3 regions of the Microbacterium sp. UCD-TDU genome follow, and region 1 is predicted to be linked to each of the others. Evidence: predicted binding sites of a transcription regulator. Region 1 holds the regulator's gene; each other region holds the start of a gene.
The links. Region 1 encodes LexA, which represses DNA repair genes until DNA is damaged. Its sites were predicted from a motif close to TCGAACANNTGTTCGA; they were not measured.
Positions count from the first base shown of each region.

Region 2: D514_RS37785 (LexA family transcriptional regulator) is a predicted target of LexA. The motif match lies at 886-901, and genes of this name have one in related genera.
Region 3: D514_RS36555 (HNH endonuclease signature motif containing protein) is a predicted target of LexA. The motif match lies at 4,393-4,408, and genes of this name have one in related genera.

Region 1 is NZ_AOSO01000005.1:548,480-554,239, reverse strand. Features, by position in the region: gene priA (bifunctional 1-(5-phosphoribosyl)-5-((5-phosphoribosylamino)methylideneamino)imidazole-4-carboxamide isomerase/phosphoribosylanthranilate isomerase PriA) at 1-695, opposite strand, end outside; gene hisH (imidazole glycerol phosphate synthase subunit HisH) at 799-1,434, opposite strand; gene hisB (imidazoleglycerol-phosphate dehydratase HisB) at 1,431-2,048, opposite strand; gene D514_RS22610 (histidinol-phosphate transaminase) at 2,045-3,130, opposite strand; gene D514_RS22605 (LysM peptidoglycan-binding domain-containing protein) at 3,198-3,566, opposite strand; gene lexA (transcriptional repressor LexA) at 3,856-4,542, shown strand; gene D514_RS22595 (prolyl oligopeptidase family serine peptidase) at 4,671-5,760, shown strand, end outside.
Region 2 is NZ_KB454449.1:100,915-106,674, reverse strand. Features, by position in the region: gene D514_RS37790 (Y-family DNA polymerase) at 1-427, opposite strand, end outside; gene D514_RS37785 (LexA family transcriptional regulator) at 424-834, opposite strand; gene D514_RS37780 (SdpI family protein) at 1,185-1,613, opposite strand; gene D514_RS37775 (hypothetical protein) at 2,224-2,856, shown strand; gene D514_RS38300 (hypothetical protein) at 2,936-3,520, opposite strand; gene D514_RS37765 (ParA family protein) at 3,517-4,422, opposite strand; gene D514_RS37760 (hypothetical protein) at 4,641-5,414, opposite strand.
Region 3 is NZ_KB454448.1:247,815-253,574, forward strand. Features, by position in the region: gene D514_RS36530 (DEAD/DEAH box helicase) at 1-173, shown strand, start outside; gene D514_RS36535 (YaeQ family protein) at 234-773, opposite strand; gene D514_RS36540 (Rv2578c family radical SAM protein) at 820-1,911, opposite strand; gene D514_RS36545 (M15 family metallopeptidase) at 1,986-2,915, shown strand; gene D514_RS36550 (acyl-CoA dehydrogenase family protein) at 3,068-4,231, shown strand; gene D514_RS36555 (HNH endonuclease signature motif containing protein) at 4,439-5,752, shown strand.

The DNA of each region.
Region 1 (5,760 bases):
AGTGCCTTGCCGACGATCGCTCCCTCGACGCCCAGCGGCACGAGCTCACGAAGCGCGGCGATGTCGTCGAGGCTCGAGATCCCCCCGGACGCGACGACCGGCTTCGGGGTGCGCGAGGTGACCTCACGCAGCAGTTCGAGGTTCGGGCCGCGGAGCGTGCCGTCCTTCGTGACGTCGGTGACGACGTACCGGCTGCAGCCGGCGTCCTCGAGGCGCTCGAGCACCTCCCAGAGGTCGCCGCCCTCCTTGGTCCATCCGCGGGCGGCGAGAGTCGTGCCACGCACATCGAGGCCGACCGCGATCGCCTCGCCGTAACGACCGATCACGTCGGCAGCCCACTCCGGGTTCTCCAGCGCCGCCGTGCCCAGGTTGATCCGGGTAGCGCCGCTCTCCAGAGCCGCCTCCAGCGTCGCGTCGTCGCGGATACCGCCCGAGAGCTCGATGTTCACGCCCTTGAACTGCTTGATGACCTTGCGCAGGATCGGCGCATTGCTGCCGCGGCCGAACGCGGCGTCGAGGTCGACGAGGTGGATCCACTTCGCACCCTGCGCGGCCCACTCCCCCGCTGCATCCAACGGGTCGCCGTAGCTGGTCTCGGTGCCGGCCTCGCCCTGGGTCAGGCGGACGGCCTTGCCCCCGGCGACATCGACCGCGGGAAGGAGCGTGAGCGAGGGGGACTGCGCGAAGTCGTTCATGGGGTCCTTGGATCGGGAAGCTCTTCGGCCCGGTGCGGGCACGAGAACCGAGGGTAGTCCGCCGGACGGCGGGGAACAAAACGGATGACGCCTGCCGGCGTCGTCAGAGGCTCTGGACCCAGTTGCGCAGCAGCTGGATGCCGGCCTCGCCGGACTTCTCCGGGTGGAACTGCGTCGCCGAGAGCGGGCCGTTCTCGACGGCGGCGAGGAACGGATCCCCGTAGGTCGTCCAGGTGAGGACGGGCTCGGGGAACGGCGGGATGACGTCGAGCTCCCAGGACTGCGCGGCGTAGGAGTGCACGAAGTAGAAGCGCTCCTGCTCGATGCCTCGGAACAGCACGCTGTCGGCACCCGGCTCGACCGTGTTCCAGCCCATGTGCGGAAGCACCGGTGCGTTGAGCTGGGTGACGGCCCCCGGCCATTCGCCGAGGCCCTCGGTGTCGTGGCCGCGCTCGACGCCGTGTTCGAACAGCACCTGCATCCCGACGCAGATCCCGAGCACGGGGCGACCGCCGGCCAGACGCCGATCGATGATCTCGTCTCCGCCATGGGCGCGCAGGGCATCACGCACGGCCTGGAACGCTCCGACGCCGGGCACGACGAGACCTTCGGCCTCGAGAGCGGTGGCGCGGTCGCGTGTCAGCACGGCATCCGCCCCCGCTGCCACGAGCGCCTTGACCGCCGAATGGACGTTGCCCGACTCGTAGTCGAAGACCGCGATGCGAGGTGCTGTGCTCACAGCGCACCCTTGGTGGAGGGGACGCCGTCGACGAGAGGGTCCAGCGCCTTGGCCTGACGGAACGCACGGGCGAACGCCTTGAACTCCGCCTCGGCGATGTGATGAGGGTCGCGTCCGCCGAGCACGCGCACGTGCACCGTCAGAGCCGCGTTGAACGTGATGGCCTCGAACGCGTGACGCACGAGCGAACCGGTGAAGTGCCCGCCGATGAGGTGGTGCTCGAACCCCGCAGGCTCACCCGTGTGCACGAGGTAGGGGCGACCGGAGATGTCGACGACGGCCTGAGCGAGCGCCTCGTCGAGCGGAACGAGCGCGTCACCGTAGCGGGAGATGCCGGACTTGTCGCCGAGTGCCTCGAGAATCGCCTGGCCGAGCACGATCGAGACGTCTTCGACGGTGTGGTGCGCGTCGATGTGCGTGTCGCCGGACGCGCGCACGGTCAGATCGGTGAGCGAGTGCTTTGCGAACGCCGTGAGCATGTGGTCGAAGAACGGCACCGACGTGTCGATGCGGCTCGCACCGGTGCCGTCGAGATTCAGCTCGAGCTCGACGGTGGACTCCGACGTGCTGCGCACGCGGCTCGCTGTGCGCAGGGTCAGTGCGGTGGTGCTCATGAAGCCGATCCTATCGAGGCCAGAGCGTCGAGGAACGCGGTGGTCTCCGCCTCGGTTCCAGCACTCACTCTCAGGTGGCCGGGGATGCCGACGTCGCGCACGAGCACGCCGCGGTCGTAGAGCTGCTGCCACGTCGCCTTCGGGTCGGCGACTCCGCCGAACAGCACGAAGTTCGACCACGTCTCGTGCGGCTGATAGCCGAGCGCCTCGAGGGTCGCCGTGATCCTGTCGCGCTGCTCGACGATCTCCTCGACCATCCCGAGCATCACGTCGGCGTTGCGCAGTGCCGCGATGGCCGCTGCCTGGGTGAGGGCGCTCAGGTGATACGGCAGACGCACCAGCCGCAGCGCGTCGATGAATGCCGGATCCGCCGCGAGATAGCCGACGCGAGCGCCCGCGAACGCGAACGCCTTGCTCATCGTGCGCGAGACGGCGAGCCGCGGACGCCCTTCGAGCAGCGTCAATGCGGACACCGCGTCGCGGGGAGCGAACTCCTGGTAGGCCTCGTCGACGATCACGATGCCCCGCGCTGCGTCGTAGACGGCTTCGATGACGTCGAGCCCCAGCGGCGTGCCGGTGGGGTTGTTGGGCGAGCAGAGGATCACCACGTCGGGGTCGGCGGCCCGCACCTGCTCGGCGGCCTCCTCCGGCGTGATCGTGTAGTCGGGCTGCCTGGTGCCGGCGATCCACCGCGCCCCCGTCCCCTGGGCGATCAGCGGGTACATCGAGTACGTGGGCGCGAAGCCGAACGCGGTGCGCCCCGGCCCGCCGAACGCCTGGAGGATGTGCTGGAGCACTTCGTTGGACCCGTTGCCCGCCCAGATCTGTTCGGGGGTGAGCCCGTGGCCCAGATACGCGGCGAACGACTCACGAAGGGTGCTGAACTCCCGGTCGGGGTAGCGGTTGACGTCGCGGATCGCCACGGCGATGTCGTCGAGGATGTCGCTGGCCACCTCATCCGGGATCGGATGCGTGTTCTCGTTCACGTTGAGCGCGATCGGAAGGGGCGCCTGCGGAGCGCCGTACGGCGTCAGTCCGCGAAGATCATCACGTAGCGGGAGATCGTTGAGGGAGAGGGTCACCCTTCCCATGTTAAGCGGCGCCCCAAGTCGGTGACGCAAAGTTGCTGCAGCGACGCCGCGGCGGGGATCAGTTCACGTACTGGGCCGGGATGGCCAGTGTCTGACCGATCTGGAGCTCGCCACCACGCAGCAGGTTCATCCGGCTGATCTCACCGATCACGTCGCGCGGGTCGGCGTCGGGGGCGACGCCGGTCGCGATCGACCAGAGCGTGTCGCCCGGCATGACCGTGACGGTCTCGACGCTGACGGCTGCAGTGTCTGCACCCGAGGCGATCGCACTGCCACCGCTGAGCGCGGCGAACGCGATGCCGACCGCGAGCGGAACAGAGGCGAAGGCCAGCAGCACGGCGCGGCCACGCGTCGTCAGCCGGAGTCGCGTCGAAGGACGGGTCGACGCCGGAATGACTGCTGCGGTGCTGAAGCTGATGCTGCTCATGTGGTGCTCCTTAGCCTGTCCCGGAACCGTGAGGCCACCGGGGAAGTTGGCGTAGCGTTCGCATTCCCGCCTCGGCCGGGAGCCGTGAATGCGAAGCTACGTACCGAAGATATCTTCGAGTTCGAACATCTGTCAAGTATTCTTCGAAACCCCACCGACGATTAGGCCGACACGCTCGAACAGATCTTCCAGATCGGCCCGATTCTCGGATACGGTTTCGATAAGGACACCCCACCACGGGCCTCCGACATTCGAAGAGGGACGTCGGATCACGCACTGAAGGAGCACCATGAGCGAGAACTCTGCCCCCGAGTCGGAGGCACCGCGCACGCGCCGCCGGAAGAGCCTCAGCCCGAAGCAGATGGCGATCCTCGAGGTCATCCAGAACTCGATCGCGCACCACGGCTACCCGCCGAGCATGCGCGAGATCGGCGACGCCGTCGGCCTCAAGTCCCTCTCCAGCGTCACCCACCAGCTGGGGCAGCTCGAGCTCAGCGGCTATCTGCGCCGCGACCCCGGGAAGACGAGAGCCATGGAAGTGCTCATCGATCTGCCTGGCACCAGCACCGAGAGCCCCGCCGACGTGGCGACCCCGGTCGGAGACGCCGCGCTCGTCCCCCTCGTCGGGCGCATCGCAGCCGGCGTGCCGATCACCGCCGACCAGCAGGTCGAGGAGATCTTCCCCCTCCCCCGCCAGCTGGTGGGCAAGGGCGACCTCTTCATGCTCAAGGTCTCCGGCGAGTCGATGATCGATGCCGCCATCTGCGACGGCGACTGGGTCGTCGTCCGCTCCCAGAACAGCGCCGAGAACGGCGAGATCGTGGCGGCGATGCTCGACGGCGAGGCCACCGTCAAGGTGCTGCGTCGCCGCGACGGCCACACCTGGCTGCTCCCCCGCAACTCCGCGTTCGAGCCCATCCTCGGTGATGAGTCCGTGATCCTCGGCAAGATCGTGGCAGTACTGCGCGCCGTCTGAGACGAGACGGCACGATGAAGCCCCTCCCGGGTGCCGGGAGGGGCTTCGTGTCTTCGGGCGACGGGTCAAGACCGCGATGCTCCCGTCCTGACGCACGGGCGTCCACCTTCGACGCCTAGGCTCGAATCATGTCGTCGTCCCCCTACGGTTCCTGGACCTCCCCCTTCTCCGCGGCCTCCGTCGCGGCCTCCTCTCCGCGCATCGACGGAGCCCGCTTCGTCGGTGCGGAGATCTGGTGGGGTGAGTCGGTACCTGCCGAGAAGGGACGCGTTACGGTGCGGAGCTCCTCCGGCTCCGAGATCCTCCCCACCCCCTGGAGCGCGCGGTCTCGCGTGCACGAGTACGGCGGAGGCGCCTGGACGGCGGATGAGCACGGCACGCTGTTCTTCGTCGACGCAGGAGACCAGCGGGTGCACCGTCTGAGCGTCGGAGCCGACCCCGTCGCCCTCACCGCCCCCGGTCCCTCGCACGGAGGCCTGCGCGTGCAGAACGGCCGCCTGCTGGCCGTGCGCGAAGACCTCTCGACCACGCCGCACCTCCGCTCGATCATCGAGATCCCGCTCGATGGATCCGCCGCCGAAGACCCGTCCGCGATCAGGGTGATCGCGGAGGGAGACGGCTTCTTCGCCCACCCTGCCCTCTCTCCCGACGGGACCCGCGCGGCATGGGTCGGCTGGGAGCGGGGACGGATGCCGTGGGAGGACGCGCACGTGCAGGTCGCAGAGGTCGCCGGCGGCACGCCGCACACGATCCCCTCGCGGGCGGCTCTGCAGCCCGAGTGGCTCAGCGACGCGGAACTGATCTTCGCCGACGATCCCGACGGTCGCTGGGCTCTGCAGCGCATCACACTCGACGGGGTGACTCCCACCGGGCCGGCGCGACCGTTCGCGCCTGCTGGCGCTCCTGTCGATGCCGACACCGGCTACGGGCTCTGGGTGCTCGGCAACCGCTGGTACCAGCCGCTCGACGACGGCCGCATCGTCGCCGTCCGCACGAACGGCCGCGACGAGGTCGTCGTGATCGATGCCGACGGCGGCGTGAGCGTGATCGACTTCCCCGGTGACGGTCACGTGAGCATCGATGCCGTCGACGGCACCAAGGCGCTCCTCTCGGGCAACGGCTCTCGGGCGACGGCGGGCCTGTGGTGCGTCGACGTCGAATCCGGCGAGGTCATCGCCGTACGCGGCGGCGAGCCGGTCGATCCGCAGTGGATGCCCG
Region 2 (5,760 bases), on a different contig from region 1:
GTGCGATGCCGACGCAGACCGGGACGCCGATGAGCCGGCGGAGGGTGTCCTTGATGTCTCGGCCGAGGGCGGCCATCGCTTCGGGGTCTTTCGCGATCCGTGGACTCACCTCGAAGAACGCCTCATCGATCGAGTAAATGGACAGGTCCGGGGTGAAGCGAGACAGCACGTCCATGACCCTGTTCGAGCAATCTTGGTAGAGCTCATAATTCGACGAGAGGGCAGTCAGGTCGAGCCTCTTCGCGTGCGGCCGCAGCTCGAACCAGGGCTTGCCGAGATCCAGGCCGATGGCCTTCGCTTCCTTCGACGAGGCCACGACCATTCCGTCGTTATTGCTCAACACGACGCAGGGGCGGTTCTCGAGACGCGGATTCACGATTCTCTCGAAAGACACGTAGGCGCTGTTGATGTCGACGTGCCCGATCATCTCCGGCTCCGATGGAACCTGAGGCTCACGGTGACCACCCCGAAGATCTCCAGTGTGGAGAGCTCGTCGACGACGACGTCGGGCCACTCTGCGTTCTCGGCGCGCAGCGCCCAGGTGCCGCGTTCTCGGACGAGGCGTTTGATGGTGAAGTCGCCGTCCAGGATCGCGACGACGACATCCCCGGAGAGCGCCGTCTTCGATCGGTCGACGATGACGACATCGCCGTCGTGGATGCCGGCGTCGACCATGGATGTTCCCGAGACGCGGACGAGGAAGGTGGCGGCCTGATCCTCGATCAGCAGCTCGGTGAGATCGATCGGACCGGCGTCATAGTCTTGGGCCGGGCTGGGGAAGCCCGCAGGGACCGCGTCGAGCAGCTGCGGCAGCGAAATGGAATCCGCGGTCACTGAGTACGCGTACAGAGGTACGACGGTTGTAGGCACCCGCTCCCCAAACTCTCGAAACCCTATTCGTAGAGTGTACGCCCGCGCCAGGGCGCTCACGAGTCCTCCGCGCGACCGCTCCCCCGGAATCATGCGGGAAATCGCGTGTATTCGTCCCCTAGCCGAGTCATCTTAGAGCGCGGCGGCCGACCCATCATCCCCGCCGGCACCGGGAGTATCGGAGCCCCTGAGCTCGCGGTAGCGGGGCACGAGGGCGTGCTCTCGATCCCTTATCGCCAGGCGGCAGCTCGGTCTATGCGGTGACACACAGTGTCACCACCCGGGGAACCTGTGTCACTCAAAGCGGCTTTGTGTCACCCGAGGGCGATCGTTGCTCGGGTGACCGTTCTCGCATCACGAGGGATGCGCTCCGCCGTCGCCTGGTCGCCCAGCCCCCTGTAGTCTCGCGCGGCGGCTGCCCCGGGCATGACGGAGAGCACCGTCCACAGGAGCAGCCAGACGATCGCTCCCCCGAGGACGAAGGGCACAGCTGCAGTGATGCCGAGCAGCGCCAGCACCCCGCCCGCCAATCCGGCGAGAACGGCACCGCCACCAGCGAGGTAGAACATCGGCGCCATGGCGCGGTGAACCGTGATCCACGCCTTCGGATCGCGCATCGTGAGGGCGGTGCGGTAGCCGAGGATCCGCTGCCTGCGCACGGTTCCGCGGCGACAGGCGTCCGCGTACCAGACCACCAAGGCGCCGAACACAGCGATGAGGAAGGGGGCGAGGAGCTCGAGCATCTGGCTTCTTTGTTCTGGCACGCGGGGTGGGCACCCCCCACGTTATTGGCGGGCCCGACTCTCCGGCATCCCCCTGCAGCATGAACCTCGCGTCGCACCTCGGGACCAGCGCACTGAGGCCGTGAGGCGTTCTACAGGTCGGTGAGATTTCTACAGATCCGGTGAGACATACCTGTCGAAATCTGCTTGAAAAATGCTTGCAGATTGCAATACACGTTGACAACCCTGATAGGCTGTGCGGTAGCTCATCTTGCGCTCTAGCGCATAGGGAGGCGGAGGCACAGTCTCTCACGGTAATCACCCCGCATACACCTTCCGCCCCGCGAAACCCGGCGAATCCTGCTGGCTTTTTTCAAGCACAAAGCAAGCACCTACAGCCCGTAACCTCGCAGTGTCCACCCGGCGATCGCGATCGAACGGCCGCCGTCCTGTCTCATTCGAGTTGTCAGAATCTCACTCGAGTTGACCGTCGTCTCATCCGACCTGGCACATCTCATTCGACCTGGCGCTAGGCGTCGAGCCTGGCCGTTCGTTCTGCCCGCGGCCGCTTCGATGACGTCGACGGGTTCCGGTAGGTTCGACCCACGACCTCGACGGGATGGTGTGACGGATGGCTGATTCGGGTTCTCCTTTCGCTTCGACGAATGCTCTGGTGGAGGTCTATGGCCGCTACGTCGAGTGGGTCGAGAAGCTTGGTCAAGATGAGCGGCCCCAGTCGGTCGACGAGTGGGTGGATGCTCTTCTCGCGTTGCTGACGATCGATGAGGAGCTGCTCGATCGGGCGATCGAGTTGAAGGCGGCGGTGGACGCTCGCGCGTTGTCGGATCTCCCGCTCGAGGTGCAGCCCGAGGTGCAGTTCGCGGTGGACTACGTCGCCGAGATCCCCGACGTCGCCAAGCTGCACTCCGAGCTCGCGCGACGGTCAGATCAGGTGCGGGCGATCAAGGCGTCTGGTGCGCCGATGACGGAGGCATTCTCGACCGATCTCCCGGAGCCGTTCCAGGCTCAGTGGGTCGGTGTTCGGGAGGCAGCGAAGCTGTTGTTCAACCAGGTGCAGCTCCACAACGCCCAGGCACGTGCTGCCGCGTTCGAGCGTGCTGCAGAGCTCAACAGCATGCCCGTCGAGACGAGCACCCACCGCGGCGATGATGGATCGTTCACTCACACCGTGAGCGTCTCATTCGACCGTGGCGAACCACCCAAGGCCACCTGGTGGCAGAGGCTCTTCGGGCGCCGCGCCTGACTCCCCCGGCGCGCTCCTGACGCACGGAGGGCCCGCTCATGTGGTGAGCGGGCCCTCCGTGCGTTGAGGTGCTGCGGGTCTATTCCTTGAGGTACGCCAGGCGGTAGACCTCGTTGACGAACGCGCTGCGCGACGGCGCACCCACTGACGCGGCCAGCTCGGTGAGCTCGTCTTCCTGGGCCCCGGTGATGCGCAGCTGGATCTGCGTGCCGCCGGCGCCACGGGAGCGGCGCTTGCGGCGCTGGAGCAGCCCACCAGCCTCGGCGTCCTCGGGTGCGAAGATCGCCCGGATCTCCTCGAGGGGAACGCGCTCGAGGGCGTCGACGAGGAGTTCGTCATACGTCTTGTCAGGCTCTCCCGCAGCGATGCCTTCACGACGGGCAACGCGAACCGCAGCGAGGACGACCGGGTTGATGTACGCGGGAACGTTGTCGACCTTGTTCTTGGCCGGATCGGCCGGGGCGGCCTCACGAGGCGCTGGCCTCACAGCCGCAACGGGTTCAGCTGCAGGAGCGTCGGCGCGGGCAGGCTGCGATGTGGCGGCCTCGCGCGGCGGAGACGGCTTCCGGGGTGCGAGGAGGCCGGTGAGTTCGGCTGCGTCTTCACTGCCCGCGCCCTTGAATGCGTCGGCGAGGCTGCTCCGCTTGATCTCGGGGGCGTTCATGCGAGGACTCCTTCTGCTTCACGTTCCTGCTCGAGCTCGCCGACGCGCTGCAGGAGCTCCTTGGTGAACTCCTTGTAGTTGTCGGCCAGCAGGCTGGGGTCTTGCGCGTAGAGGCCGTCGACGGGCTTCTCACCGCTCTTCAGCGCCTGGATGCGGGCGGTCTTGTCTGCTTTCGAGGCCTGCTTGAGCTCGTGGACGAGGAGGCCTCGCTTGCGGGCGTCGACGGCTGCGGCCTGGTGGTCTCGGATGATGGTGTGGAAGATCGGCGCGGAGTCCCCGACGATCCCGGAGAGGCTGTTACGCACATCTCGTTCAATGCGACGGGAGCGACTGTTGATGCCGAAGAGGAGGACTCCGGCGAGGCGGAGGTTGGGGTTGCGCTTGCGCACGGCCATGAATCGAGCAGCGACACGTTCGACGCCGTCGATGCTGGCCTCGTCCGAGCGGGTCGGGATAACCACGGCGACGGATGCGGACAGTGCGGCTTCCACGAGGATCCTGTCGCCCGGGGGGGTGTCGATGAGGATGAGGTCGTAGTCGTCGGCGATCGCGGCGAGCTTCGACTCGAGGACCGCGTCGAGGCCCTCGGCGCCGCGCTGTTCACGGGCTCCGAAGACGGCCGGGGCATCTCCGACGGCTTCGCCGCCCGGGACGACGTCGAGGTTCTCTCTGACGTTCTTGAGCAGCGGCAGCGGCATGCTCGTCAGGAACGCGTTGAAGAGGGACTCCCCCGTATCGGGTTCGAAGCCGAGTTCCCGGGAGAGGTTGCCCTGCGGATCCAGGTCGACGGCGAGTACTCGCAGTCCCGAGGCGGCCGCCATGCCGGCGACGTTGGCGGTGGCGCTGGTCTTGCCGACGCCTCCCTTGCCCTGGGCGACGCTTACGCAACGCTCAATGCTCATCGGTATCTCCTTCAGTAGTTCCTGCTTGTTTCAACGTATGAGTGCTAGCGCGAAGTCCTGCGTTTCGACACGCTATGTTTCCCGCTTGATTTCGTGCGGTTCATGTTGCGTCACGCCTTGCCGTATTCACTTCGTGAATTATGGCTAGCTTTCCTTCGGGACGTAACGCCTTCCTTATGGCCTTGAGTATGGCGGTAAGTGTAGGTGGATGTCCAGCGTTAGTTGTTGCGTGTCGCATGGCGTTCGTGAATGAGATCCACGACGGCAGCGAGGGGAGTGCCCGGGTCGAGTTGGGAGGTGACGGCCGTGACGGTGTGGGGGAGTGCTGGGCTGAGTGTGACCTCGACGGCCTGTTCGCTCTCCCGCGTCCAGGTGAGGGCAGCGTCGCTGGTTGTCAGCTGCCAGCCGTCCGCAGTGAGTGGCTTGTGCATGGCCGTGAGGTCTCCGACGAGCTCTTGAGTGGCTGTGGGAGCGTCGTACAGGCGGATGCCTCGGCCGATGACGGCTGTGACGAGCTCGACGACGTCCGTACGGCGGTCTCGCGCGATCGGCTTCCGTAGCCGCCTGGTCGAGGCGAAGAATGCCTGTGCGGCTTCGTGCGCGGCCGCCTGCTCCTCCGGGGTCGGCAGCTCCTGCAAGGTGGCCTGGCGGCGCTTCTCGGCTCGTTCGAGATCCTCGCGGCGGATGCGCTCGAGCGTGGTCTCGCCCTCGGTGAGTTCGTTCAGGCGGCGAAGGGTCCAGGCGAAGTGCGCGATCGGATCCCGCAGCTCTTCGTAGCGGGGGGAGCGGAGCTTTCCGGCTTCGATGAGGCGCTGGAGTGTGTCGGCCAGGCTCTGGGGCGTGTAGCGGCGCGGTGTGATGCCGTTGCGTTCGAGGATCCGGGCGAGGTTGCCGATGTGGCGGCCGCCGCGGAGTACTCCAGGGCGCAGCGGGGCGCCTGGGCGGGGTGCGGAGCCGTCTGAGAGCAGGAATCGCTGGGCGATAGCCCACACGAACCGCTGTGTTTCGAGATCGCGAGGTGCTCTCTGGGACCGTCGTTGTGACTTCCTCTTCAGCTTCGGCCGCGCAGCGGCCTTCTCGCGCGCTTCAGCGCGTGTTGGTGAGTACTTTTTGACAGGGGGGGTCTTGTTAACCGAACCCCTGCGGGGTAGGTGGAAAGTATCCACAGGCACGGCTTCGGAGACCGGCTCAGCGCCACGAGGATCGTCCGTGTGGGCTTCTACGGTGAGGGCGGGCATGGTGAGGGCGCGGACGGATCCTGCGGCCTCCTGGTAGCTGCCGTGGGCCTTGCGCGCCAGGGAGCGTTCCTGGGGGGAGAGGTGGCGGCCGCGCACGATC
Region 3 (5,760 bases), on a different contig from region 1:
CGGGTCGTTCCGGCCGTGTCGTCACGCTGATCACGCGTCAGCGCCAGCGTCGCATGACCGAGCTGCTCGACCGTGCCGAGATCGACGCGCCGTTCGAGAACGCCCGTCTCGACGACGACGTGATCGAGGAGATCGCCGGTCGCGTGCCGACCGCGGCCGATCTGACCGCCTGAGTCATCTCGCCGAAGGCCCTGTCCCGCTTCCGCGGGGCGGGGCCTTTCGCATGTCGTCGGTCAGGAGAGCCCGTACACGTGCACGGTGGAGGTGAGGTTCGTGCCGTTGAGGTCGAGGTAGATCACGCTCTCGGTCACCGTGAGGGTCATGGTGTTGCGGCGCTCGATCAGCCCGGCCGCGCTGTCGATGAAGCCGGGGTCGAAGCTGTGGACGCGGATGTCCTCGCGGCGGTGGATGCGCTTGTCCGTCCACGGCGCCATCACCTTGGCGGGGTCGCGGTGGGTATAGACCACGGTGCGCTCGGCGAGCCTGCTGCCGTAGTGCAGGCGTTCGGCGTCGGGAGCACCGATCTCGACCCAGGCGGTGATGAGGCCGGTGAGGTCGCGCACGAGCACAGCCGGTTCCTCGGTCGAGGAGATGCTGCCGCCGAAGGCGATGCCCTCGGCGAACTCGAGCCCGTAGGCGAGCACGCGCGTGAGCATGTAGGCATCGGTCTCGGACGGATGCCGCGCCACCCGCAGTGAGTAGTCCTCGTAGACGCCGCGATCGGTGTCAGCGAGCTGCACCTCGAATGTGTGGACTGTGGAACCGATCGCCATGATCCCCGAGCCTACGCGGCTGCGGGATGCGCGCTCGACCGTCGGGTCAGAAGAGCATCGGCTGCGCGGGTGACGCCTCGGATCGTGCGCTGGGTGTGAAGCGCACCGTCGCGGCGGTCGACACCGTCGTCTGCACGTGCCCCTGCCCCGGGCGGAACCCGCGGCGGGAGTAGTCGTCTTCGTGGCGGCCGTCGAGGCCGTGCATGCGGATCAGCGGACGAGTGCGTTTGGCGAGCCACTGTCGGTACCCCTTCGGGGCCTCGGCTGACGCTCCCGGGTACAGCCCGCGGTAAGACGACACCAGGTCGGGCCGCGCCTCGCCGAGCCACTCGAAGAACCACGGCTTCACGCCAGGACGCAGGTGCAGAGCTCCGTAGATGACGGCGCGCGCCCCGGCCTCCTTGATGCGCACGAGGGCACTGTCGATCGCGGCGAGCGAGTCGGTCATGTGCGGCATGATCGGCATGAGGAACACGGTCACGGGGAACCCGGCATCCGCCAGCGCCCGCACGGTGTCGAGTCGCGCCTGAGTCGTCGGGGCTCCGGGCTCGATCGCCTTCTGCAGTTCGTCGTCGTACATCGCGATCGACATCTGCACATCGATCGGCACCCGATTCGCGGCCTTCACGAGCAGCGGGATGTCCCGGCGGATCAGCGTCCCCTTCGTGAGGATGGAGATCGGAGTGCCGGACGCGGCGAGGGCCTCGATGATGCCCGGCATGAGCTTGTACCGGCCCTCGGCCCGCTGGTACGGGTCGGTGTTGGTGCCGAGGGCGACGGTCTCGTGCTGCCAGCTGCCGCGCCGCAGCTCCTTCTCGAGCACCTCCACCACGTTGACCTTGACGACGATCTGCGAGTCGAAGTCGGCCCCGCCGTCGAGGTCGAGGTACTCGTGGGTTCCGCGGGCGAAGCAATACACGCAGGCATGCGAACACCCCCGATAGGGATTGATCGTCCAGGCGAAGGGCATGCGCGAGGCGCCGGGCACATGATTCAGCGCCGACTTCGACAGCACCTCGTGGAACGTCATCCCGGCGAACTCGGGAGTCGTCACCGAGCGCAGGACGCTCGATCGGTCTTCGAGGCCGGGCAGCGCCGCCGCATCCGTCTCGCCGAGCTTCTGTCCCTGCCACCTCATTCGACAATTCGAACAGAAAGACGATGTTAACGCAAGCGACTCTGCGACATATCTTCGAATGAGAAGATGGATCAATGCCCTTCCTGCCGCACCCTCAGCATGCGGCACCGCGGTCCCCGATCCGCGGACCCGCATTGCCGATCGGTGTCGCCGTGACCGCGATCGGGGTCCTGTTGTCGATCGGTTCCGGTCCGGTGCCGTCCTCAGGCGCCGACTCGATGCCGGTGCCGGTCGCGGTCATGCAGGTCCCGCCGGTCAAGGTCGCCGCGACGACGGCGGCCGACCCCTGCGCAGAGTCCTCGGTGCAGCAGGCGATCGCGAACGGCGATGACGCGGCGACGATCGCGGCGTTCGGGGGTGGCGTGGCCTTCCGTGAGGCCGTCGTCGCGGGTAACGCTCCCTGCATCTCGCTCCACGATCCGGCGCGGCTGTGGGTCGTGGTGAACAAGTCGTCGCCGCTGAACCCGCCAGAGTACGAGCCGACGGACCTCGCCTCGGTGCCGCTGCAGATGACGACGCCGTCCGGGCGCGTGCGTACCGACGTGGCCGCTGCCGTCGGCGAGATGGCGGACGCGGCGGTCGCTGCCGGTGTCGGGCGGATCGGCGCGAACAACGGATACCGCTCCTACGGCCTGCAGGTGACGACCTACGGTTCGCACGTGCGATCGCAGGGGCAGGCGGAGGCGGATGCCGGCTCGGCGCGTCCGGGCCACAGCGAGCACCAGACGGGTCTCGCGCTCGACGTGGTCGCGTGCGGGACGGGCTGCGGCGGCCTCGACGGCTTCGGCGCCACGGCGCAGAGCGACTGGGTCGCGGCGCACGCCTGGGAGTACGGATTCATCGTGCGCTACGAGCAGGTCGGCACCCCGGTCACGGGGTACGCGCCGGAGCCGTGGCACCTCCGCTACGTCGGCGTCGACCTCGCCGCCGCCTATCACGAGGGCGGATTCCACACGCTCGAGGAGTTCTTCGCGCTGCCGGCCGCCCCCGACTACGCGCACTGAATCGGCGCGGAACGCCGCGGTTGCGGCATCCGACAACCGCGGTACCCAGTGTCACGATTTATGGGATGCATTCTCACAACGTCCTGTCCTGGACCGGTCGTGCGACGTAGAATCGCCGGAGCAACGATGCATGAGACGTTCAGGAGGACGGCATGGAACGCGACATCTACGACGAGGATCACGAGGCATTCCGGGACCTGGTCAAGGACTTCGTCAAGCGCCACGTGACGGGCGAAGCTATCGAGCGGTGGGACGCCGCGGGGGAGATCGACCGGGCGACGATGCTGGCCGCCGGCGAGGCGGGTCTGATCGGCCTGTCGGTCCCGGAGGAGTTCGGTGGCGCCGGCATGCTGCAGGACTACCGCTTCCGCACGATCGTGATGGAGGAGGTCATCGCCTCCGGCGCCGGTTCGCTGGCCGGTGCCTTCGGCATCCAAGACGACCTGGCAGTGCCCTACCTCGTGCACATGGGAACGCAGGAGCAGAAGGAGAAGTGGCTGCCCCGCATGGCCACGGGTGAGGTGCTCGGCGCGCTCGCCATGACCGACCCGGGTGCGGGTTCGGATCTGCGTGGCATCAAGACCAACGCCAAGAAGGTCGACGGCGGCTACATCCTCAACGGCGCGAAGACGTTCATCTCCTCCGGTACGACGGCCGACGTCGTCGTGACCTTCGTCAAGACCGGTGAGGGCAACCGTCCCGACGCCTTCAGCCTGCTGCTCGTGGAGAAGGGCATGGAGGGCTTCGACCAGGGCAAGAAGCTCAGCAAGATGGGCTTCCACGGCTGGGACACGGCCGAGCTCAGCTTCACCGACGTGTTCGTCCCCGACGAGAACCTCATCAGCGGCAAAGAGGGCCAGGGCTTCATCCAGCTGATGCTGAACCTGCCGCTCGAGCGTCTCTCGATCGGCGTCGCCGCCGCCGCAGCCGCGCAGGCTGCCCTCGACTGGACCGTCGCCTACACGAAGGACCGCGAAGCGTTCGGCGAGCGCATCGCCGACTTCCAGAACACCCGCTTCCGGCTCGCCGACATGGCCGCGACCACGGACGCGATGTGGGCGTACATCGACCGCGCATTGCTCGCCTACAAGAACAGCACGCTCACCGCCGAGGACGCCGCGAAGGTCAAGTTCTGGGCTACCGAGCGCGAGTGGGAGGTGCTCGACACGGGCGTGCAGCTGCATGGCGGTTACGGCTACATCATGGAGTACCCGATCGCCCGCGCCTTCACCGATGCTCGCGTGCACCGCATCTACGGCGGCACGAACGAGATCATGCGCGATCTCGTCGGCCGTCAGATCGTCGGCAAGCGCTGACGTCACCTGCGCAGAAGAGGCCCCGGATGCGACATCCGGGGCCTCTTCCCGTCCTTGGTCTATTGCCGGACCTCGGTGCCACCGGGCATCCGGAGCGACGCATGCCCGGCGGCTGACCCGGTGCTCGGTCTTCACGACATGCTGGTCGTACCGGTATTCAATAGAACATAACTTCGAATGTCGAGACGGTTCGCGGTAGAATCGAGTATGTCGAAATTGACCGCGTTGCACGAGGCGATGTCACGCCTCGATGAGGCGTGGTCAGATGCCGGTGACTCCGGGGAGCTGTCCCGCGAGCAGCTGATCGAGGTGAGCGCGTCCATCGGGGTGCTGCGGCGTCGGTTGGATGCCGTGCATGTGTCGGTGGCGGCGTGCATCTCCCGCGAGTCACGTCCAGAGCTCGGGGCGGAGAGTCTGGCCAAGCAGCAGGGCTACCGCAACCCGGCGACGTTGATCGCGGCAGCCACGGGGGTGTCGACCGGTGATGCGTCGCGTCTCGTCAAGGTGGGAGAAGCGACGGCGCCCCGGAGCGACCTTCTGGGTGCGCGTCTGCCGGCGAAGTATCCGCTGGTGAGCCAGGCGCTGGATTCTGGGGCGCTCGGCGCTCCCGCCGCCGCGATGATCATCGGGTTGCTCGATCGTTGTCGGATCGCCACGGGGGTGGAGCGTGTCGTCGAAGCCGAGCGCATGCTGGCGGAGAAGGTGGCAGGTCTGGCGCTCGACGATGTGCGAAAGCTCGTGGTCCGTGCAGAAGCATGGCTCGATCCGGATGGTCTGGAGCCTCGGGAGGAAGAGCGCCGCGGCAGGCGCGCGCTGACACTGTTCGAGCGTGAGGGAATGGTGCATCTGAACGCGGTGCTCGATGTCGAGACCGCTGCGGAGGCGCCCGATGCGGATCGGCGGACGGTGCCGATGATCCAGGCCGATGCTCTCGCGGTGTTCTGCGCGCACGTGCTCGGGTGCGAACAGCGGGTGCCGGTCGCCGGTGCGACGGTGATCGTGCGGATGAACCTCGACGATCTGGAGGCCGGCACGGGGTCGGCGACCGTGGACGGGGTCGATCAGCCGGTCAGCGTCGGGGCCGCGCGGCGGATGGCGGCCGGGGGTGGCGTGATCCCGTGTGTTCTCGGCGGAGACAGCGAGATCCTCGATTGGGGACGGGAGAAGCGGTTGTTCACCCGGGCGCAACGGCTGGCGCTGGTGGAGCGTGATGGGGGATGCGCGATGTGCGGGTTGCCGCCGGAGATGACGAAGGTGCACCACATTCGATGGTGGAGACGAGACCACGGGCCGACCGATCTCTCCAACGGGGTGCTGCTGTGCGAAACGTGTCACCATCGCATCCACGACAACGGGTGGCAGATCCGCATCGATACTGCCGGGAGCGGGAGCGGGAGCGGGAGCGGGAGCGGGAGCGGGAGCGGTGCGGCGGGGCGGGTGTGGTTCATTCCGCCGCGATACGTCGACTCTGCGCGAACCCCGAGGCTCGGAGGCCGCGCACGCTTCGACATCGCGGCCTGACCACGTCG